Flexivirga oryzae: one gene and its partner. The protein of the gene in region 2 interacts with the protein of the main gene of each other region in a pairwise test. Links are inferred from orthologs where the notes say so. Each region holds a gene or a part of one and is shown on either strand. Other genes may lie near its edges. The genes, in order: FHU39_RS08055 and topA.

Region 1 (11,220 bases), on a different replicon or contig from region 2:
AGTCTGGGCGCGACGATCGTCATACCGCTGATGACCAAGGCGGTCATCGACGGGCCCGTGTCCCATCACGACCAACGCGGCCTGTGGGTCCTGGGCACGGCCGCGCTGGCGATCGGTATGGCGGAGGCCATCCTCTGGTTCGGGCGGCGCTGGCTGGTCGCGCGCGCAACGATGGGCATCGAGCGCGACATCCGCAACGAGATGTACCAGCACCTGCAGGTGCTGCCGATGTCATTCCACAGCAAGTGGCAGTCCGGCCAATTGCTGTCGCGGATCATGAACGACCTCAGCATGATTCGACGGCTGCTCAGCTTCGGCATCGTGATGCTGGTCCTCAACACGCTGCAGATCATCGCCGTGACGATCATCCTCCTGCTGCTCTACTGGCCACTCGGCGTGGTGGTCGTCATCTCGATCGTGCCGATCGCCGCGATCGTTCTGCACAACCAGCGGAAGTTCACCAAGCTGTCCCGGATGGCGCAGGACCAGACCGGCGTCGTGGCGACCAATGTCGAGGAGTCGGCGCTCGGCCTGCGAGTCATCAAGTCGTTCGGCCGCGAGGACTACATCTTCGACCGGTTCGACGAGCAGGCGACGGCTCTCTTCGACATCCAGGTACGCAAGGTCCGCCTCCAGGCCAGCTTCTGGACGCTGCTCGAGGTGATCCCCAACCTCACCCTCATCGTCGTGCTCGGCCTCGGTGCCGCGGCCACGGGGGACGGTCGCATCACCCTCGGAACACTCGTCGCGTTCATCACCATGATGCTCTCGCTGGTCTGGCCCATCGCGGCGCTGGGTTTCCTGCTGTCCATGACCCAGGAGGCGATGACCGCCGCCGACCGGGTCGCCGAGATCTTCGACACCGAGCCGGATATCACCGATGGCCCGACCAACGAGGTATCACCGGGCGGTGCGCTGCGGCTGCGGGACGTCGGCTTCAAGTTCCCCGACGCGACTGACGACGACTGGGCGCTGCGGCACGTCGACCTCGACCTGCACCCCGGTGAGACGATCGCCCTCGTCGGCGCGACCGGCGCGGGCAAGTCGGTGCTCACCGGGCTGGTCCCCAGGTTGTATGACGTCACCGAGGGCAGCATCGAGGTCGACGGCACCGACATACGCGACCTGACGCTGCCGGCACTGCGGCAGACCGTGGCCACCGCGTTCGAGGATCCGACGCTGTTCTCGTTGTCCGTGCGGGAGAACCTCACCCTCGGCCGCCCGCAGGCCACCGAGGAGGAGATCACCGAGGCGATCGACGTGGCGCAGGCGCACTTCGTCCACGACCTGCCGTTCGGGCTGGAAACCCGCATCGGGGAGCAGGGGATGAGCCTGTCCGGCGGCCAACGGCAGCGGCTGTCGCTCGCGCGTGCGGTGCTCACCCACCCGAAGGTGCTGGTGCTGGACGACACCTTGTCCGCGCTCGACGTGCACACCGAGGCGCTGGTCGAGGAGGCGCTGCGCCGCGTGCTGCACTCGGTGACGGGTCTGGTGGTCGCGCACCGGGCCTCCACGGTGCTGCTGGCCGACCGCGTCGCGCTGCTGCAGCACGGCACGATCACCCATGTCGGCACCCACTCACAGCTGCTGGCGACCGTCCCCGCCTACCGCTACCTGCTGGCCGCCGACGACGAGATCGACGACCGGGCCGAGCACGATCCGACCTGGTGCACCGACGACGAGAAGCGCTGTGCGCAGGAGGATCTCGAGGTGAGCGAAGGTTCGTCCCGGGCCGCTCGAGATGACGACAGCACCCTCGACCGGCCGATGCGGGAGGCACGCCGATGAGCACTTCCACAAGCACAGACAGCGCGACCCGCACTGAGCCGCAGCTGAAGCCGGAGGAACGCTGGCGGGGGCGGATGGCCTCCGACAACGACAGCGACCTGCCGATCGACGAGTCGAAACCGATGCGGCGCGAGGCGCGGCAGCTCCTCGGCTCGCTGCTCGCGCCATACAAGAAGATGGTCGCCGTCCTGATCGTGCTGGTCGTCATCGAGAACCTCGCCCGGCTCTCGGTGCCGCGCATGGTCCAGGTCGGCATCGACCACGGTGTTCCGCCGATCACCCGTGACGGCGACGCGCACGTGCTGCTGCTCGTGATCGGGGCGTTGTGCGTCATCGTGGCCGTGCAGGCGGTCAGCCGGATGTTCTTCCTGCGGCAGTCCGGCACCATCGGTGAGCTCGCGCTGCTCGAGCTGCGTCGGCGGATCTTCCGGCACTTCCAGCGGCTGGACGTGTCGTTCCACGACAAGTACACCTCCGGGCGCGTCGTCAGCCGCTCCACCAATGACGTCGAAGCCATCCAGGACATGCTGGAGAACGGCTTCGACAGTCTGGTGACCGCCGTGCTGACCCTGATCGGCACCGCGATCCTGCTGATCACCCTCGACGTCGAGCTCGGGCTGATCTGCCTGGTCAGCTTCCCGGTGCTGGTGGCGCTGTCCGCGTGGTTCCGTGGCCAGTCCAGCAAGACCTACCGCGAGGTACGCGAGAGTGCCGCGCTGGTCATCGTGCAGTTCGTCGAGACGATGACCGGCATCAAGGCAGTGCAGGCCTACCGTCGCGAGCGGCGCAACCAGGAGATCTTCGAGGAGGTCGCCGAGCGCTACCGCGCGATCAACGAGCGGACCTTCCAGCTGGTCGCGATCTTCATGCCGTCGGTCAAGCTGGTCGGCAACATCATGACCAGCATCGTGCTGTTGTATGGCGGGTGGCGTGTGCTGCACGGCCACATGACCGTCGGGGTGCTCACGGCGTTCCTGCTCTACCTGCGGATGTTCTTCGAGCCGATGCAGGACATCACGCAGTTCTTCAACACCTTCCAGTCGGCGTCGTCCGCGCTGGAGAAGGTCGCCGGTGTGATGGCGACGCCGCCGGGCATCAAGGATCCCGAGCAGCCGAAGCAGCTCGAAAACGTGCGGGGCGCAGTCGAATTCGACGAGGTCCGGTTCTCCTACGTCGAAGGCCGCGCGGTGCTGCCGGGGCTCACGCTCGACATACCCGCGGGCCAGACGGTGGCTCTGGTGGGCACCACCGGTGCCGGCAAGACGACCATCGCGAAGCTGATGGCACGCTTCTACGACCCGTCCGCGGGTGCGGTCCGGCTGGACGGGACCGACCTGCGGGAGGTGGACCAGCCGCAGCTGCGCCGCCACGTGGTGATGGTGACCCAGGAGAACTTCATGTTCGAGGGCACGGTGGCCGACAACATCCGCTTCGGCAAGCCCAGCGCCACCGATGCGGAGATCCGGGCCGCGGCGGAGGCCGTCGGTGCGGACCACTTCATCGACAAGTTGCCGGACGGCTACGACACCGATGTCGCCAAGCGCGGGGGCCGGCTCTCGGCCGGGCAACGGCAACTGGTCGCGTTCGCGCGGGCGTTCCTCGCAGACCCGGCGGTGCTGATCCTGGACGAGGCGACGTCGTCGCTGGACATCCCGAGTGAACGCCTGGTGCAGCGTGCGCTGGAGACGGTGCTCGCCGACCGCACGGCGCTGATCATCGCGCACCGGTTGTCCACCGTGGAGGTGGCCGACCGGGTGCTGGTGCTGGAGCACGGCGAGGTGTTGGAGGACGGCAGCCCGGACGCCCTGATCGGCGCCGGCGACGGCAAGTACGCCGCCCTGCACCGCGCCTGGGTCGAGTCCCTCGCCTGACACGCCCCGCGTCCCGTTCGCCGAGAGGACAACAACCGCATCGAGGGGACACGAAATACCGCCCGGATCGCGCTGTCCGGGCCGGTATTTCGTGTCCCCTCAGTACGTTTTGTGTCCTGTCGGTGCGGTGATGGCGTCGCCGATGAGGGCCGCCTCGTCGGCGGGGGAGAGACCGGCACGGCGGGCGCGGCCGGGCCCGGCCTGTAGCTCCCACGCCAGCGTGTCGCGGACGGAGTCCTCCAGTGGGCGGGTCCGCAACCCCGCCGAGCGTGCGGCCGCCGGAGAGCGGGCGGCGAAACCGGCATACTCCGGCTGCGGCAGCCACAACGGGAAGCTGCGCTCGCCCGCCCACGGCGCGATGCCGTGCGCGGCGATCCAGTCCTGACCGACCGCAACCAGCTCGCCGGTGTGGCCGGCGACCTGCCGGGCGATCGCGAGATAGTCCGCCAGGGACCGGTGTTCGGTCGTCGCGTTGTACACACCAGACGTGCCGTGTTCGACCGACTCGACCAGCCACTGCGCCAGGTCGCGGACGTCGATGAGCTGGACCGTTGCGCCGGGGGAGTCGGGCACCAGCACGGCACCGTCGGCGGTGGCCGGGTGCGCGAATCGCAACGGCCAGTAGCCCGTCCGGTCACTGCGATCACCGGGTCCGGTGATCAGGCCGGGTCGGGCGATCAGCGCGTTGTCGTTGTATGCCGCCAGCACGGCCTGCTCGCACGCGACGTTGCCCTCGCCGTACTTCTCGAGGTCGAAGGGCCCGTCCCACGCCGGCAGCAGCGGGGCAGTCTCGTCCTGGGCCGGTATGTCGTCCTGGGCGTAGACCGAACACGTCGACACCAGCGCCCACCGGTCAACGCGCTGACGGAGCGCGGTCACGGCGCCGCGCGCGTGCTGCGGATCGCTCGTCACGTCGAACGCCGCGGCGAACTCGCCGGTCAGCGCTGAATACGATTGTGAATCATCGCGATCGGCCGCAACGAGCTCGGCTCCCTCCGGCACCGGCCGCGACCCGCGCGCCATACAGATCACTTCGTGGCCGCGGCCCAGTGCCGCACGCACGATCTCGCCGCCGAGCCAGCCTGTCCCACCGAGCACCAGGAGTCGCATGCGGTCAAGCCGACCACGGCGGATCCGCCCCTCGCAACCACGCGCTGCTCAGAGCAGACCTCACGCTGCGACCCAGACCTCACGCTGCGACCCAGACCCATGCTGCGCCAGCCGACACCCATTTCACCGACAGGCCCAGCAATGACCGAGAGGCTCACTCATGGGCGTAATCCTGTGCGCCGGAGGGCGGTATGTGTGAGCCTGTCGGTCGTAAGTGAGCCTGTCGGTCGTATGTGAGCCTGTCGGTGGTAAGTGGGCCTGTCGGCGGGTTCTACGCTCGGGAGCCATGACGTACCGGACCCTCGCCACGCCGTGCACCGGGGAGATCGAGGTCAGCCGGTCGCGGTTCCTGGCCGACGTACGCCGGGTGGAGACCGAGGAAGCGGCCCGCGAGGTCATCGCGCAGGTGCGGGCGCACCACCGGGACGCGCGCCACCACTGCAGCGCGTTCGTTCTCGGACCCGACGGTCGCCTGCAGCGCAGCAACGACGACGGCGAGCCGTCCGGGACGGCGGGTGCACCGATCCTCGCCGCCCTGCGCGGCGCCGACCTGAGCGACGTCGTCGCCGTGGTCACCCGGTGGTTCGGCGGCACCCTGCTCGGGACCGGCGGCCTCACCAGGGCGTATGCCGGGGCGGTCGACACGGCGTTGCAGGACGCGCGGGTCGTGACCCGCGAGCTCCGGGAGCAGGTGGACCTACCCGTCCCGCACACCGACGCCGGACGCGTCGAGTCCGAGCTGCGGGCCCGCGGCGTGACCGTCGTCGGCACCGACTACACCGACGTCGCGACGCTGCATCTGAGCACTACCGACCCGGACGGCCTGGACGCCCACATCGCGGCGCTGACCGGCGGCACGGCGCACGGCATACGGAACGGTCCCCGCTGGGCGGACGCGGACGGTTAGGGTCGGTACATGGCCTTCCAACAAGCACAGCGAGCTCGGGCCGCGCGGGCATGGCGGCCACTTGCTGACGCCGTCGCCAGGGCAGAATGAGCCTCATGGAGCGGCGGATCTTCGGCATCGAGAACGAATACGGCGTCACCTGCACCTTCGACGGGCAACGACGGCTGACCCCTGACGAGGTCGCGCGCTACCTGTTCCGCAAGGTCGTCTCATGGGGCCGGTCGTCCAACGTCTTCCTCGGCAACGGATCACGGCTCTACCTCGACGTCGGCAGCCACCCCGAATACGCCACGCCCGAGTGCGACGACGTGCGCGAGGCGGTCATCCACGACAAGGCCGGCGAGCGGATCATCGAGGGCCTGGTCGAGGAGGCCCAGGCCCGGCTGGTCGAGGAGGGTGTCGACGGCAAGATCTTCGTCTTCAAGAACAACACCGACTCGGCCGGCAACTCCTACGGCTGCCACGAGAACTACCTGATCAGCCGGAGCGGGGAGTTCCAGCAGATCTCCGACATCCTGATCCCGTTCCTGGTGAGCCGGCAGATCACCTGCGGCGCGGGCAAGATCGCGGTGCTCGGCCACAAACCGACCTACTGCGTCAGCCAGCGCGCCGACCACATCTGGGAGGGCGTCAGCAGCGCCACGACCCGGTCGCGGCCGATCATCAACACCCGCGACGAGCCGCACGCCGACGCCGAGCGCTTCCGCCGGCTGCACGTCATCGTCGGCGACAGCAACATGAGCGAGACCACGACGATGCTCAAGCTCGGCTCGGCGCACCTGGTGCTGCGGATGATCGAGGACGGCGTGTCGATGCGTGACCTCAGCCTGGAGAACCCCATCCGCGCGATCCGTGAGATCAGTCACGACATCACCGGCCAGGCCCCCGTCCGGCTGGCCAACGGACGCGAGCTGTCCGCGCTGCAGATGCAGGCCGAGTACTTCGAGCGTGCTCGGGCGTATGTCGACCAGCGCGCGATCACCGACGACCTGACCAAGAAGATCATGGACCTGTGGGAGCGGACCCTCACCGCCATCGACACCGATGACCTGGGCATGATCGACACCGAGATCGACTGGGTCATCAAGCACAAGCTGCTCGATCAGTACTCCGCGAAACACGGTCTGGCGCTTGACGATCCGCGCATGCTGCAACTCGACCTGACCTATCACGACATCAACCGTGAGCGGGGCCTGTTCTACCTGCTGCAGCGCCGGGGCAAGGCCGCCCGGGTGTGCTCGGACGTCGAGATCTTCGAGGCCAAGACGTACCCGCCGCAGACCACCCGGGCCAAATTGCGCGGTGACTTCATCCGGGCCGCACAGGCGGCCCGGCGCGACTTCACCGTCGACTGGGTGCATCTGAAGCTGAACGACCAGGCGCAGCGCACCGTGCTCGTCAAGGACCCGTTCAGTGCCAGCGACCAACGGGTCGAAAGGCTCATCGCGGGGATGTAGTCAAGGCCACCTGACACCTGGTCCACAGCGGGCTTCGTTAGGGTGGCGCCCGCTCATTCATTTCCCAGCTTTCCAAGAGGTTCTTCGACGTGCGCCGAATCCCGTTCCGCCTGCTCGCGGCAGGCACCCTTCCCGTGCTCTTCCTCGCAGGGTGTGGCAGCAGCACCTCCAACGGCAGCGGTAGTACGTCGAAGGCCGCGACCAAGTCCGCCTCGACGTCGGCGAGTGCGTCGAGTTCGACGTCGCTGCCGCCATACACCGTCGCCGCCAAGGACGTGTCGCCGATGAGCGACATCCAGGTGACCACCGCCAGCGGCAAGAGCCCGGCGATCAAGCTCGGCAAGAAGCCGTTCCAGGTCAACAAGACGACGGTCCAGGTCAAGACGCAGGGCACCGGTGCCGCGGTCAAGTCCGACGAACTCGCGTCGGTCAGCTACGTCGCGGTGGACGGCCGGACCGGCAAGACGCTGGCCGACACCTTCGCCAACAGCGCCGGGCCGATGTACCTGAAGGACCCGACCCAGCTGCCCGGACTGGTCAAGGCGGTGTCGGGCAAGAAGGCCGGCACGATCGAGACCATCGCCATCCCGCCGGACGAGGCGTTCGGCTCCTCCGGCAACTCCGACCTCGGGGTCACCCGCAAGGACACGATCGTCCTCTACCTGAAGATCAACGGTTCGAGCCCGAACATCGCCCACGGCACCACGGTCGCGCCGACGAAGGGCATGCCGACCGTGAAGTGGAACGGCATCCTGAAGCCGGCCACGATCACCATGCCGAACACGGCCGCGCCGAAGAAGCTGCAGTCCGCCAACCTGATCAACGGCACCGGCGCCACGGTGAAGAAGGGCCAGACGCTGACCGCGCTCTACACCGGCGTGATCTGGAAGAACGGCAAGGCCGGGAAGGTCTTCGACTCCACCGGCAACCCGGGCCGGTACGGCGTCCCCGCCAGCTTCGTCATCGGTGAGGGCCAGGTCATCAAGGGCTGGGACAAGGCGCTGGTCGGCAAGAAGGTCGGTGACCGCGTCGAGATCGTCGTACCGCCCGCCCAGGGCTACGGCAGCAAGGGCAGCTCGGACGGCTCGATCAAGGGCACCGACACGATCGTCTTCGTCGTCGACATCGTCGCCGTCAGCTGAACAACACCGTCACCAACGCCGAAACAAGCGAGGTAGCAATGCCGTTCGACCCGAACACCACCAAGCCGGAGATCGACTTCCCGGGCGCCGAGCCGCCCACCGAGCTCGTGATCGAGGATGTCAGCGTCGGCGACGGCGCCGAGGCCCAGCCGGGCGACCAGATCAAGGCGCACTACGTGGGCGTCGCCTGGTCGTCGGGCGAGGAGTTCGACGCCTCCTGGAACCGCGGTGCACCGCTGGACTTCCAGGTCGGCGTCGGCCAGGTCATCCCGGGCTGGGACCAGGGCATCGTCGGCATGAAGGTCGGCGGCCGGCGCAAGCTGGTCATCCCGCCGCACCTGGGGTATGGCGAGCGCGGCGCCGGCGGCTCCATCGGCCCCAACGAGACGCTGATCTTCGTCGTCGACCTGGTCTCGACCAACAAGCCCGGCGCGGGACGGGCCTTCGGCCTCGGCTGACCCGATAGCGTGGCGGGCATGGAGCCTCGTCACGTAGACACGTTCGACGTCGGCATCGACTCCGGGGAGGGCGGGGGAGAGAGCACTCTCACCGTCCTCATCGCGATGTGCGCCAACCTGCTGGTGGCCATCGCCAAGACGATCGCGGCGGTCATCACCGCGTCCGCGTCCCTGGTCGCGGAGGCCGCCCACTCGTGGGCGGACACCGGCAACGAGGTGTTCCTCATCATCGCCGACAAACGCTCCCGCAAGGCCGCCGACCGGCAGCACCCGCTCGGCTACGGGCGGGAGGCGTACGTCTGGTCGCTGTTCGCCGCGCTCGGACTGTTCGTCGCCGGAGCGGCGGTGTCGATCTGGCACGGCATCCAGGAGCTGATCCACCCGGAGGCCGCGAGCGACTTCCTGGTCGGTTACATCGTGCTGGCCCTCTCGTTCGTGCTGGAGGGCGTGTCGTTCCTGCAGTCGGTGCGGCAGGCCAGCGCCGAGGCCGAGCACTACGACCGCGAGCTGCTCGAGCACGTGCTGCGCACCTCCGACCCGACGCTGCGCGCGGTGTTCGCCGAGGACGCCGCCGCACTGATCGGCCTGGTCATCGCGGGCGCCGGGCTGGGGTTGCACCAGATCACCGGGTCGCCCGCCCCGGACTCGATCGGTTCGATCCTGGTCGGCCTCGTGCTGGGGGTCGTGGCGGTCGTGCTGATCCGCCGCAACATCGGCTTCCTGGTCGGCGAGGAGGTGTCCTTCGAGGTGCGCGCGGCCGCGTTGCGGGCGCTGCTGGCGCAGCCGGAGGTCGCCCGGGTCACCTACCTGCGGCTGGAGTTCGTCGGCCCGCGCAAGGTCTACCTGGTGGGCGACGTGGATCTGACCGGCGATCGGGCCGAGCACGTGGTCGCGGAGCGGTTGCGTGCCCTCGAGGCGAAGATCTCGGCCAGCCCTGCCGTCGCGGGCACCGTGCTGAGCCTGTCCAGCTCGGACGAGGAGTCGCTGACCCCCGATGACCCGCACCCCACCGTTCCCCGGTGAGTGACGGCCGGGTTCGGTGTCGTACATCCGTCCGCACATGAGATAGCGTCGTATCCATGGCCTCCCCGTCACCCGCCGCGAAGACCGAGCGGCTGCTCAACCTGGTGATCTGCCTGCTCTACACCCGTCAGCCGTTGTCGAAGGCGCGCATCCGCGATGCGGTGCCGCAGTATGGCGAGGCGGCCTCCGACGAGGCGTTCGACCGGATGTTCGAGCGTGACAAGGACGAGCTTCGCGAGCTGGGGATCCCGCTGCGGATGGAGCCGATCGACGCGTTCTTCGACGACGAGACCGGCTACCGCATCGACCGCCGCGAATACGCGCTGCCGGAGCTGTCGTTCGAGCCGGACGAGTTCGCGGTGCTCGGCCTGGCCAGCCGGACCTGGCAGCAGGCCAGCCTCGCCGGCGCGGCTGCGACCGCACTGCGCAAGCTGGAGGCCGCCGAGGTGGAGCGCGACGCCAACTCCGTCGTGGGGCTCGAGCCGCGCATCCACACCACCGAGCCGGCGTTCAACACCGTCAAGGACGCGGTGCTGCGCCGCCAGGCGATCAGCTTCGGCTACCGCAAGGCCGGCGGCGAGGCGGGTCAGCGGCGGCTGCAGCCGTGGAACGTCGCCAACTGGCACGGCCGCTGGTACGTCACGGGATTCGACCTGGACCGGGAGGCGCCCCGGGTCTTCCGGCTCGGCCGGATCGACGGCGCGGTCAAGCGGGTCGGCAAGCCGGGCGCGTATGACGTGCCGCCCGACCACGACCCGATCGAGATGATCGACGGCCCGGAGACGCCGCCCGAGGAGGCCGTGGTGCTGGTGCAGAAGGGCGCGGGCAACACGCTGCGCCGCCGGGCGCGCGGGGCGGCGCCGGAGGGCGACCTCACCCGGCTGACCCTCGCCTACACCGACACCGGGGCACTCGCCGACGAGATCGCCGGTTTCGGGCCGGCCGTGCAGGTCGTCTCGCCGCCCCGCCTGGTCGACGCGGTGGTGCGCCGGCTGCGCGGCGCCCTGGACCGGAACGGAGCCGCCTGATGGCCGCACCGGAGAGCGCGACCGCCCGCCTGGGCCGACTGCTCACGATGGTGCCGTGGCTGGTCAACCGCCAGGGCATCGACATCGCCGAAGCCGCCGAGGAGCTCGGGGTGTCGACCCAGCAGGTGGAGGCGGATCTCGCGCTGCTGTTCGTCTGCGGCACGCCCGGGCACATGCCCGACGACCTCATCGAGGCCGAATGGGAGCAGGGCCGGGTCTTCCTGCGCAACGCAGACACCATCGCCCGGCCGCTCCGGCTCGGGCTCGACGAGGCCACCGCGCTCATCGTCGGGCTGCGCACGCTGGCCGCGGTCCCGGGACTGGACGAGCGCGACGCGGTGGACCGGGCCCTGGCGAAGCTCGTCGAGGCCACGGGCGACCTGGGCGCCGCCACCGACCGGGTCCGCATCGCACTGGAGGACGAGGTGCCCTCCGA
Region 2 (11,688 bases):
ACCGTTCGAGGATCGGTCGGGAGTACTCGGTGGAATCGGAATTGATCAGCCGCTTGCCGGCACGCAGGGCCGCCTGGGCACGCTTTGCGGTGAGCGCTCGGTAGATGCCGCGGCCGCGCCACTCGGGCAGCGTCGCGCCACCCCAGATGCCGGCGAACTCGGTGTCCGGAACAGGATCGATCCGGCCGGCGCTGACGACCTGCCCGTCCGCCTCGGCCACCCACAACTCGAGACCGGCGGCGTCCGGCTCCGCGAGCCGTCGCATCGTCTCCTCCACCCGTTCGGTCGCGGTCTCCGGGTCGCCGAACACAGAGGCCTGCATCCGGGTCATCGCCTCGATGTCGCCGCGCTCCGTGACTCGGCGAACTGAAACCCCATCCGGCAGAGGAACATCCGTTGCCAATGCCTGGGCTTCGCCGATCATCACCGACTCGGGTTCTTCGGCGACGAAACCGTGCTGGAGCAGCAGGGTGTGCAGGTTCGGTACACCGTCGTGCCCACGGGTCTTCCACTCGAACTGGGTGATGTCCGGGTCGGCGGAGTAGTGCGCGACCGTGTCGACGATCAGCCGCTCCAATGCCGCGTCCGTCGCAGAGCCGAGGGAACGGTAGCTGACGAAGCCGCGCCCGCCGCGGTGTTTCCCCCAGAAGAGCGGACCGTGCTGCTCGTACTCGAGGGTCGAGCGCATCTCGGCGACGGAGCGCAACTGCTCGTCGTAGGCAGCCAACAGGCTCGCGTCATCCATCACGACAGGAGACCTTGCCGTGGCGGGTGGTTCGGGGCAAACGATTTTCGGCGTCAACCGGTGTGGTGGTCGCGCAGCAGGCGGTCGAGGACCACGACGGCTCCGCGCTTGTCCAGCGGGTTGTTGCCGTTGCCGCATTTCGGCGATTGGACGCAGGCGGGGCAGCCGTCCGAGCACGGACAACCGGCGATCGCGGCGCGCGTCGCCATCAACCAGGTGGCGGCCTCGCCATACGCACGCTCGGCGAACCCGGCACCACCCGGGTAACCGTCGTAGACGACGACCGTCGGTAGCCCGGTGTCCGGGTGCAGTGCGGTCGAGACGCCGCCGACGTCCCAGCGGTCCGACTGCGCGACCAGCGGCAGCATCGCGATCGACGCGTGCTCGGCGGCGTGCAGTGCGCCGGGCAGCTCTCCCGGCGCGAGCCCGGCAGCGAGCAGTTCGTCCTCGTCGATGGTCCACCAGACGCCGCGGGTCACTAGTTCGCGCTCGGGCAGATCCAGCTGGTGGATGCCGATGACCTCACCCGACGGCAGCAGCCGCTGGAACGACGTCACCCGCGTGCGGACCTTGATCGTGCCGAAGTGCAGAACGGCATCACCCCAGCGGGTTTCACGCTCGCTGTGTTTTATGTCGAACGCCGACACCGACTGCGCGACGGTCGACCAGCCCGGATCACCGACGACCACCTGGGCGGTCGTCGCCTCCAGGTCGAGCTCGGTGACCACGTACGACTGTCCCTGATGCAGGTAGACCGCGCCGGTGTGCACGGCGGCGTGTGCCCGGGCGGCGTCGACGGTGCCGAGCACCCGGGCGGTGCGCGTCTCGACGATGCGCACGTCGTCCTCGCCGCCACCGCGCAGCGAGAAGTGGTCGGCCGGGCGGTCGTCACGGGCCCAGAACCAGCCCCGGGGGCGCTTGCGCAGGACGCCGCCGGAGACCAAGGAGTCGAGGATCCCCGGCAGTGACGGTCCGAACAGCTCGGTGTCGGCCGTCGTGACCGGGAGTTCGTGGGCCGCGGCGGCCACGTGGGGCGCGAGCACGAACGGATTGCCCGGGTCGAGCGTGGCGGCCTCCACGGGTCGCTCGAAGACCGCGTCCGGGTGGTGCACCAGGAACGAGTCGAGCGGGTCGTCGTCGGCGACCAGCACCACGAGCGAGGTCCGGCGACTGCGGCCCGCGCGACCGGCCCGCTGCCACAGGGAGGCCAGTGTCCCCGGCCAACCGGCGAGCAGGACCGCGTCGAGCCCACTGACGTCGATGCCCAGCTCCAGCGCTGACGTGGCCGCGAGCCCGCGCAGTTTGCCTGTGCGCAGGTCGTTCTCGAGTGCGCGGCGTTCCTCGGGAAGGTAGCCGCCGCGGTAGGCGGCCACGTGGTCGCCGGCGCTGGCGCGCACCATCTCGGCCACGACCTCGACACCGACTCGTGAACGCGCGAAGGTCAGCGTCTGCACGCCCCGGCCGATGAGGCCGGCCATGAGATCCGCCGACTCGGCCACGGCGCTGCGCCGGGCGGTCTCGTGCCCGCTGCCCGGCTTCCCGCCCGGCTGCCAGAGCCCCACAACCATGGGGGCGCGCGGTGAGCCGTCGACGGTCACCTCCCGCACGGGCAGGCCGATCAGCTCGCTCGCGTGCAGGCCGGGGGTGGCGACGGTGGCCGAGGCGAGCACGAAGGTCGGCTCGGCGCGGTAGCGCGCCGCCAGGCGTCTCAACCGGCGAATGACACCGGCCACGTGTGAGCCGAAAACACCCTTGTAGACATGGCATTCGTCGATGACGACATACTTCAGAGCGCGCAGGAACGACGCCCAGCGCTCGTGCCCCGGCAGCAGGGTGTGGTGCAGCAGGTCAGGGTTGGTGAGCACCAACGCCGCGTGGTCACGGATCCAGCGGCGCTCGTCGAGAGGCGTGTCGCCGTCGAGCGTTGCCGCGCGTACACCGGGTATGGCGAAACCGCGGATGCGCGCTTCCTGGTCGGCGGCCAGGGCCTTGGTCGGCGCAAGGTAGATCGCGGTCGCGCCGCGACCGGTGGGTGCGGCGGTGCCGTCGGCCACGGCGGACAGCATCGGCAGCAGGTAACCCAAACTCTTCCCCGATGCCGTGCCGGTCGACAACACCACGTGCTCGCCGGACCAGGCAAGGTCGGCTGCCCGGCGTTGATGGGACCACAGCCGGTCGATGCCCGTGCCGTTGACCGCGGCGGCCACCTGGGGGTTGACCCAGCCTGGCCAACCGGCTTCCTGGGCGGGCCGGGCCGGGATCTCGTGGACGTGCAGCAGTTGTCCGGTGCCGACCCCGTCGAGTGCGGCGAGCGCGGCCCGCGCGTCGAAGTCAGCCGGTTGCTGCTCGACGGCAGGCGGGCGTTCCGGCGGGACTTGCGAAGTGCCGGGCGCAGGCGCGATGTTGGTCATGGCGCATCCCACGTTAGGTCCGATCCCGGACAGGCGCTGCGACCACCCGCCCCGATCGGTGAAAGACTTGCCCGCGGCAACCGACGTACGACTTCGAAAGGCACCCTCTGTGACCGATCTGGACATCACCGGCAGTGACGAGGGCGACTTCACCGTCATCCGCCTGGTCGGTGACGTGGACGTCTCGGCCGCCGGCCGGTTGCGCGATGCGCTGCTGCGTCTCATCACCGACACCTCGGAGAAGGTGCTCGTGGACCTGACCGATGTGCCGTTCATGGACTCCACCGGCCTCGGTGTGCTGGTCGCCCGGTTGAAACAGCTGCGCCTGGACGGCGGGGATCTCGCGCTCGTCATACCCTCCGAACGGCTGCTGCGGAACTTCCGGATCACCGGACTGGACCGCGTCTTCCACATCTATCCGACGGTCGCGGAGGCGGTCGCCGCCGACAACGCGGCGGCCGAGGGGGAATAGCGGGATTAGCAGGATTAGCGGGATTAGCAGGACCTCCGACGGCCACCAGCCTTCTTGCCGAAAGGCCCACATAACGCCCAGGGGCTCAGCTACGCGTGGTCCGGGAGGGCCCGGTAACTGAGCCGGTCGGTGTTTTCTGGGCCTGTCGCTGAAGTGGGCCGGGTCGGTGCGTGAAGATGTCGGTATGCCGCACCCCGCGCCGCTCGGCGACGACCCTGCCGCTCTCCGGCGCACGCTGATCGCAGCCCACTTCACCCTTGACGGGGTCGCGGACTGCCTCGGGCCACTCGCCTCCGCGGCGCTGCACCGCGAGCAGCGCCTCCCCGCGGACCTGGTCACCCGGGGCGACGACTCGCCGGTGGCGACACTCATCCGGCTCTTCGCCCTCGGTCTGCCGGTCGGCGTCCGGCAGCTGGACCGAGCGCTCGCAGGGTGGGACACCGCGCGGCTGGTCGCCGCGGGACTGGTCCGGGTCGAGGGGTCGCGGGCGCGGGCGGCATACGATCTGCGGCCGTACGGCGACGACGACCACCAGTGGTGGGTCGCCTCCGACCTGTCCGAGGTGATGACCGGTGAGCCGTTGCCGGTGGACCACGTGCTCGGCATCGGCGGGGCGTCGACGACGCTCGCATCGTGGACCCCACGCCGGAAGGTGCAGCGGGCGCTCGACCTGGGCACCGGTTGCGGGGTCCAGTCACTGCACCTCACCGCCCATGCCGACCGGATCGTCGCGACCGACACGTCGCAGCGTGCGCTCGACATCGCCGCGTGGAACGCCCGCCTGAACGGTGCGGACTGGGACCTGCGACGTGGAGATCTGTTCAAACCCGTTGCCGGGGAACGATTCGAGCTGGTCGTGAGCAACCCGCCGTTCGTGATCACGCCACGTGTCGACGGTGTCCCGACCTACGAATACCGTGACGGCGGGCGGGTCGGCGACGGCGTGGTGCGCACCCTGATCCGCGAACTGTCACGCCACCTGCAGCCGGGCGGTGTTGCCCAGTTGCTGGCCAACTGGGAGGTGCCGGAGGGATCGGACTGGAAGGACGTGGTCGGCGGCTGGTTCGAGCGCACCGGCCTGGGCGCCTGGGTGGTGCAGCGGGACACGCAGGATCCCGCCGAGTACGCCGAGCTGTGGTCGGGCGACGGTGGGTTGCGTTCCGGCGCAACCGGTTTCGAGCAGATGTATGCCGCCTGGTTGCGTGACTTCAGCGAGCGCAGTGTGGCCGAGATCGGCTTCGGCGTGATCACCGTGCAATTGCCGACCGCGCGACGGCGTCCCTGGCTGGACCTGGTCGAGGTGACCGGACCGGTGCAGTCGCCGATGGGCCCGACGATCGACGCGGGTCTGCGGGCGCGGACCTGGCTCGCCGAAGCAGGTGAGCAGGGTCTGCTGGGCGCCCACCTGACGCTCGCGCCCGACGTGACCGAGGAGCGACACGGACGGCCGGGCGCCGAGGACCCGTCGGTGATCGTGATCCGGCAGGGCGGTGGCCTGCGGCGGGCGTTCCAGGTCGACACCGCGATGGCAGCGTTCACATCGGTCTGTGACGGCGAGCTGTCGACCGGTCAGGCGCTCGAGGCGATCGCCTCCCTGCTCGACGTCGCGGCCGACGTGCTGGTGCGAGAAGCGTTGCCCGTCATACACGAGATGGTCGCCGACGGCCTCCTCCTCGTCGACGGGTGAGCACCCGTAGGCTCGGGAACATGGAGTTGCGCATCTTCACCGAGCCCCAGCAGGGCGCCTCGTACGACGACCTCGTCGCTGTCGCGAAACGCGCTGAGAGCCTTGGCTTCGGCGCGTTCTTCCGGTCCGACCACTACCTCGCGATGGGTGACGGATCAGGGCTTCCGGGACCCAGCGATGCGTGGATCACGCTCGCCGGCATCGCGCGGGAGACGTCGTCGATCCGGCTCGGCACGCTGGTGACGAGCGCAACCTTCCGGCTGCCGGGCGTGCTCGCGATCGAGGTGGCCAACGTCGACGCCATGTCCGGTGGGCGCGTCGAACTCGGCCTGGGCGCAGGCTGGTTCGAGCGCGAGCACGCGGCATACGGCATACCGTTCCCGTCGACGGGGGAGCGTTTCGACCGACTCGAGGAGCAGCTGGAGATCATCACCGACCTGTGGTCCGCGACCGGCACCTACTCGTTCGACGGCTCCCACTACCAACTGCAGGACAGCCCGGCGCTGCCGAAACCGGTGCAGCAGCAGGGCTTTCGTGGCGGTGTCCCCGTGGTGATCGGCGGCCACGGCAAGAAGCGCACGCCGGCTCTCGCCGCCCGCTTCGCGGACGAGTTCAACGTCGCGTTCTCGCCGATCGAGGGCACGCGAGCGCAGATCGGCCGCGTGCGTGAGGCGGCCGAGAAGGCCGGCCGGACACCGGATTCACTGATCTGTTCGGCAGCGCAGGTCGTCTGTGTGGGTGGCGACGAGGCCGAGTTGGACCGGCGCGCCGCGGCGATCGGCAGGGCCAAGGCGGAGCTGCGGGCGAACGGCGTGGCCGGCACGCCCGCAGAGGCCGTCGACCGGCTCGCGGCGCTCGCGGCGGCGGGCGCCGAGCGGGTCTACCTGCAGGTGCTCGACCTGCACGACCTGGACCACTTGGACCTGATCGCGTCGGAGGTCATGCCGCACATCACCGGCTGATCAGGCAGCGACCGGGGTGTCAAACGGGAGACGACGACCAGTTCGGGTCCGACGCGCTGCGAGCTTGCGAGCAGGAGTCGGGACCGAACTGCGAGGAGTCGACCTACAGTAATTGCCAGGAACGCTTGGACAGCCCGTGCCAGAACCCGTCGATGACGGTGTGCGAGGCGGACCCGTCGGACGCGGCCGCGCCGAGGGCGACATACAGCGGTGCCCAGTGCTCGGTGCGCGGGTGCGCCAGCTGCGCGGCCGGTGCCGTGTGACCGAAGTCCATCAGGGCGTCCAGGTCGCCCTTGGCCATCGCCTCGGCCGCCCAGTGGTCGAACTCGGACATGAACGCGGCCGGTGCCGCGTCGGCGCTCGGCTGCATGCAGCTGAGGTTGTGGGTCGTGAAGCCGGACCCGACGATGAGCGTGCCGTCGTCGCGCAGCGGGGCGAGCTTCTTGCCGAGTTCGTAGAGCTGCTGCGGGTCGAGCGTCGGCATGGACAGCTGCAGCACCGGGATGTCCGCCTCGGGGAACATCTCCACCAGCGGCACGTAGGCGCCGTGGTCCAGGCCTCGGCTCTCGTCCCGCACCAGTGACTGCCCGGGGGTGGCGATCAGCTTGGCGACGTCGTCGGCCAGCTCCGGCGCGACCGGCGCGTCATACCGCGTCTCGTAGTACTTCTGCGGGAAGCCCCAGAAGTCGTAGACCAGCGGCGCGCCCGTGGTCGAACTGACCGCGATCGGGGCGGACTCCCAGTGCGCCGAGACCATCAGGATGCGCTTGGGACGGGGCAGGTCCTTGCCCCAGGTGCCGAGTTCTGCGGTCCACCGGGCGTCATCCGCGAGCGGCGGTGCGCCGTGGCTGAGGAAGAGGACGGGCTGGCGTTCGGTGGTCATGGTGTTCATGATGGCAGCAACAAGTTTAACTTTCAACTAATTCCCCAATGGCGCCCTTCACGACCGAGTGGCACGGGTCACACCGGTGCCCACGGACCGGCCCGGACTGCGGCGATGCCCGGGGTCGTGCATAGACTGCGACCCGTTCGCACGTCGAAGCAGTGACGAATCCACTGCACGTCGGACGGAGAGTGAGAAGAACGAGAGTGGCGCGCAAGCTTGTCATCGTCGAGTCGCCCGCGAAGGCGAAGAAGATCGGCGGTTATCTGGGGGACGAGTACATCGTCGACGCGAGTGTCGGGCACATCCGTGACCTGCCGAACCCGTCGGAGTTGCCGCCCGAGATGAAGAAGGGCCCCTACGGGAAGTTCGCCGTCAACATCGACGACGGCTTCGAGCCCTATTACGTCGTCGCGGCCGCCAAGAAGAAGAAGGTCGCCGAGCTCAAGCGCCTGCTGAAGGACAGCGACGAGCTCTACCTGGCCACCGATGAGGACCGCGAGGGTGAGGCCATCGCCTGGCACCTGCTCGAGGTGCTCAAGCCCAAGGTGCCGGTCAAGCGGATGGTCTTCCACGAGATCACCAAGGACGCGATCCAGCGTGCCGCCAACAACACCCGTGACCTCGACGACCGGCTGGTCGACGCGCAGGAGACCCGGCGCGTGCTCGACCGGCTCTACGGCTACGAGGTCAGCCCGGTGCTCTGGCGCAAGATCCGCCGCGGCCTGTCCGCCGGTCGTGTGCAGTCCGTCACCACACGCATGGTGGTGGAGCGTGAGCGGGAGCGTATGGCGTTCCGCACCGCCTCCTACTGGGTTGTCGAGGGTGACTTCGCGCCGGGTGGCAGCGGCAGCCAGGCGTTCACCGCGAAGCTGACCGCACTGGACGGCACCCGCGTCGCCACCGGCCGTGACTTCGACGACCGCGGAAACCTCAAGAGCGACAAGGTCTTCCACCTCAATGCCGCACAGGCCAACGCGATCGCCGAGTCGGTGGCCGCCGCGGTCGCAGCGGTCAGCTCGGTCCAGGAGAAGCCCTACACCCGGCGTCCGAGCGCACCGTTCACGACCAGCACCCTGCAGCAGGAGGCCGGTCGCAAGCTGCGGATGAGCAGCAAGGCCGCGATGAGCGTCGCCCAGCGGCTGTACGAGAACGGCTACATCACCTACATGCGGACCGACTCGATCACGTTGTCGGAGTCCGCGATTCGCGCGGCTCGCAGCCAGGCGCGCGACCTGTACGGCGCGGACTACGTGCCCGACCAGCCGCGGCGCTACCAGGCGAAGGTCAAGAACGCCCAGGAGGCGCACGAGGCGATCCGGCCCGCCGGCGACACGTTCCGCACACCGGCGCAGGTGGCCGGCGAGCTGCGCGGCGAGGAGTTCGCGCTCTACGAGCTCATCTGGAAGCGCACTGTCGCCTCCCAGATGGCGGACGCTCGCGGCAGCACTGCCACCGTGAAACTCGCTGTCCCGATCGAGGATTCGGGTGTTGCGCAGCGTTCGGAGTTCACCGCGTCCGGCACGGTCATCACGTTCCGCGGGTTCCTCGCGGCATACGAGGAGGGCCGTGACGTCGAGCGCAACGCGAGCGACGACACCGAGCGCCGGCTGCCCAAACTGTCCGAGGGTGTGGCCGTCGACGTGCTGCGCGCCGAGGCCGAGGGGCACCAGACCAGCCCGCCGCCGCGCTACACCGAGGCCACGCTCGTCAAGGCGATGGAGGAGATGGGCATCGGACGCCCGTCGACCTACGCCTCGATCGTCGGCACCATCCAGGACCGCGGTTACGTCGGCAAGCGTGGCACCGCCCTGATCCCGACCTGGACGGCGTTCGCGGTGATCCGGTTGCTCGAGGAGCACTTCCCGTCGCTGGTCGACTACGACTTCACCGCGTCCATGGAGGAGGGCCTGGACCGCATCGCCAACGGCGACATCGGCCGGGTCGAGTGGCTGACCCGGTTCTACTTCGGCGACGGCAACGATCGCGCCCCTGGCCTGCCCGCCGCCGGCCCGGACGGCACCGAGGGTCTGCAGGAGATGGTCGAGCACCTGCCGGACATCGACGCGCGGGCGATCTCCACGATCGAGATCGGCGACGGTGTCGTGGTGCGCGTGGGCCGTTACGGGCCGTATGTCGAGGAGGTCGTCCCCGAGGGGGTTGACCCGTCAACGGGAGAGGTGACCGCCGAAGGCGCGGAGGCGCCGAAGGCCCGTCGTGCCACCATCAACGACGACATCGCCCCCGACGAGATGACCCCGGAGCGGGCCCGCGAGCTGCTCGCGGCCGCGGACGACGACGGCCGGGTCCTCGGGCAGGACCCGCAGACCGGACACGACATCGTCGCCCGCGCGGGGCGCTACGGGCCGTACGTCACCGAGGTGCTGCCGGCCCCGCCGGAACCGCCCGCACCCGCGGACGGTGCGAAACCCAAGCGCACCAAGAAGGCGGCGGGGCCGAAGCCGCGGACGGCCAGCCTGTTCAAGGACATGGACCTGGCGACGATCGACCTGGGCACCGCGCTCAAACTGCTCAGCCTGCCCCGGGTGGTCGGCACCGTGACCGAGGGCGAGGGCGACGACGCCAAGCAGGTGGAGATCACCGCCCAGAACGGCCGGTACGGTCCTTACCTGAAGAAGGGCGCCGACTCGCGGTCGCTCGCCACCGAGCAGCAGCTCTTCGACATCACGCTCGAGCAGGCCCTGGCCATCTACGCCGAACCGAAGCGGCGTGGCCGGGCGGCGCAGCCGCCGCTGAAGGAGCTGGGCAAGGACCCGGTGTCGGACAAGCCCGTGGTGGTCAAGGACGGCCGTTTCGGGCCGTACGTGACCGACGGTGAGACCAACGCCACGCTGCGCCGTGGCGACGACCCGGCGGCGATCACGCCGGAGCGCGGCTTCGAGCTGCTCGCCGAGAAGCGTGCCAAGGGTCCGACGACCCGCAAGCGGGCAGCCAAGAAGACGACCAAGAAGACGACCAAGAAGACCACCGCGAAGAAGACCGCTGCCAAGAAGGCGGCGACGGACTGAGGAGAGGGTCCGTCGGGGGAGACCGGCCGGCCCGGGACGTCGGCAATTCGCGGGGAACCGCAGGGCGACGAGCACCGTCACAAGCTCGATCGCCCCGCAGGACACAACGGAGGGAAGCTATGTCCAGCAATACTTTTCGGCGCACCGTGATCGGTGCTGTCGCCGTCGCCGGGGCCTTGAGCCTGGCAGCGTGCAACAGTGGCGAGAGCGCGAGTGTGACCACGCCGGCCGGCCAGACCACGACGACGTCGTCGGCGGCACCGAAGACCAGCACGACCACCGAGTCGAGCGCACCGGAGACGTCCACCACGACGACCGAGCCGAGCGAGACCACGACGTCGGAGGCGAGCGAGACCTCGACGTCCGAGGCGACCAAGCCGGCGACCGGACCGACCGAGGTGAGCGACCCGGACGGCACGTTCAAGCTCGGCGAACCCGCCGTCATCAAGGACGATGACGACGTCTACCGGCTCACGCCGACCTCGCTGGAGGTCGCTCCCGCGAGCGACTACAACGAGGCCCGGCTGAAGAAGGCGAACGGCACCGTCTACTACCTGAAGTTCGACGTCACCCCGATCAAGGTCAAGTCGAGCTACTTCGGCACCAACTCGATCAACGGCTTGTTCTTCCACCCGGAGATCGGCGCCTCGGTCAAGAACGCCAAGCGTGTCTACGGTGACACCGACGCGTGCGAGAGCGACTCGAAGAAGCTGGCGGCCGGTGAGACGGGCAGCAGCTGCTACATCTACCAGATCCCCGGTGCGAAGGTCTCCAACGTCGTCTACAACGACTACGACCACAACATCCGCTGGACCAAGTAACAGGGCGTACGACGAAGGGCCGCCGCGGAGTTCTCCGCGGCGGCCCTTCGCGTCTGCGCTCAGGGGGTGGGCTGGCCGAAGCCGAGCGGTTCGCGGGTGAATCGGTAAGTGGCCCAGTTGAACTGGCGCACCGAGCCGTCGTCCCGACGGTGTATGACGAGACGCTCGCCGCGCTCGCGGCCGCTGACCGTCCGATAGACGTCCTCTCCCTCGGGCTCGAACACCGACAGCGGAACGGTTGCCGGCGCGGCCGCGAGCTTCGCGGTCAGTTTGCCGTCGGCGATCGCGAAGGTGAACTCGGCGCCCTCGGAGAACCATTGCCCGACAAGCGGTTTCAGCTCTTCGGGCTCGACGGTGCCGGGTTGCCACGGCGCCGGCAGCTGCGGGTCGTGCTCGACGACATACGCACCGAACTTGATCGCGGTGCCCGCCGGGTCCTTGGAGATCGAGTTGTTCATCAGCACCGCGCCCGTGGTGCCGGACTCCGGCTCGGAGAAGAACCCGGTGATGCCGCCGGGCATCCCGCCGGTGTGCCCGAACCAGATGCGCCCGTCGCGCCGCTCCAGCTCCAGACCGAGCCCCCACGCGGTGTTCCACCCCGGGTCGGCGGCGATCTGCGGCTGCCGCATCTCCTCGACCGTGTCGGGGGAGAGGATCTCCTCGACCGGGTCGAGCAGG

What was found.
Region 1: the proteins of topA (region 2) and FHU39_RS08055 interact in binary tests that used the Escherichia coli proteins (3 or more experiments, as listed by UniProt). The link is inferred for Flexivirga oryzae from one-to-one orthologs.

What each region holds. Positions count from the first base shown.
Region 1 is NZ_JACHVQ010000001.1:1,742,186-1,753,405, forward strand. What follows is about bases 4,000-6,865. They hold FHU39_RS08055 (IMPACT family protein), read left to right. Parts: upstream 4,000-5,055; coding sequence 5,056-5,676; downstream 5,677-6,865. Other genes in these bases: FHU39_RS08050 (NAD-dependent epimerase/dehydratase family protein), read right to left, coding at 4,000-4,769; pafA (Pup--protein ligase), read left to right, coding at 5,772-6,865. Outside these bases: FHU39_RS08040 (ABC transporter ATP-binding protein), read left to right, coding at 1-1,788; FHU39_RS08045 (ABC transporter ATP-binding protein), read left to right, coding at 1,863-3,659; more of FHU39_RS08050, read right to left, coding at 3,759-3,999; more of pafA, read left to right, coding at 6,866-7,133; FHU39_RS08065 (FKBP-type peptidyl-prolyl cis-trans isomerase), read left to right, coding at 7,223-8,275; FHU39_RS08070 (FKBP-type peptidyl-prolyl cis-trans isomerase), read left to right, coding at 8,314-8,733; FHU39_RS08075 (cation diffusion facilitator family transporter), read left to right, coding at 8,752-9,756; FHU39_RS08080 (helix-turn-helix transcriptional regulator), read left to right, coding at 9,813-10,784; FHU39_RS08085 (helix-turn-helix transcriptional regulator), read left to right, coding at 10,784-11,220.
Region 2 is NZ_JACHVQ010000002.1:410,530-422,217, reverse strand. Bases 7,056-10,389 are described here. They hold topA (type I DNA topoisomerase), read left to right. Parts: upstream 7,056-7,366; coding sequence 7,367-10,189; downstream 10,190-10,389. Other genes in these bases: FHU39_RS14995 (hypothetical protein), read left to right, coding at 10,309-10,389; FHU39_RS15005 (dioxygenase family protein), read right to left, coding at 7,056-7,169. Outside these bases: FHU39_RS15030 (GNAT family N-acetyltransferase), read right to left, coding at 1-745; FHU39_RS15025 (DEAD/DEAH box helicase), read right to left, coding at 799-3,156; FHU39_RS15020 (STAS domain-containing protein), read left to right, coding at 3,266-3,628; FHU39_RS15015 (DUF7059 domain-containing protein), read left to right, coding at 3,813-5,315; FHU39_RS15010 (LLM class F420-dependent oxidoreductase), read left to right, coding at 5,336-6,277; more of FHU39_RS15005, read right to left, coding at 6,381-7,055; more of FHU39_RS14995, read left to right, coding at 10,390-11,010; FHU39_RS14990 (serine hydrolase domain-containing protein), read right to left, coding at 11,070-11,688. UniProt on the Escherichia coli protein: Releases the supercoiling and torsional tension of DNA, which is introduced during the DNA replication and transcription, by transiently cleaving and rejoining one strand of the DNA duplex.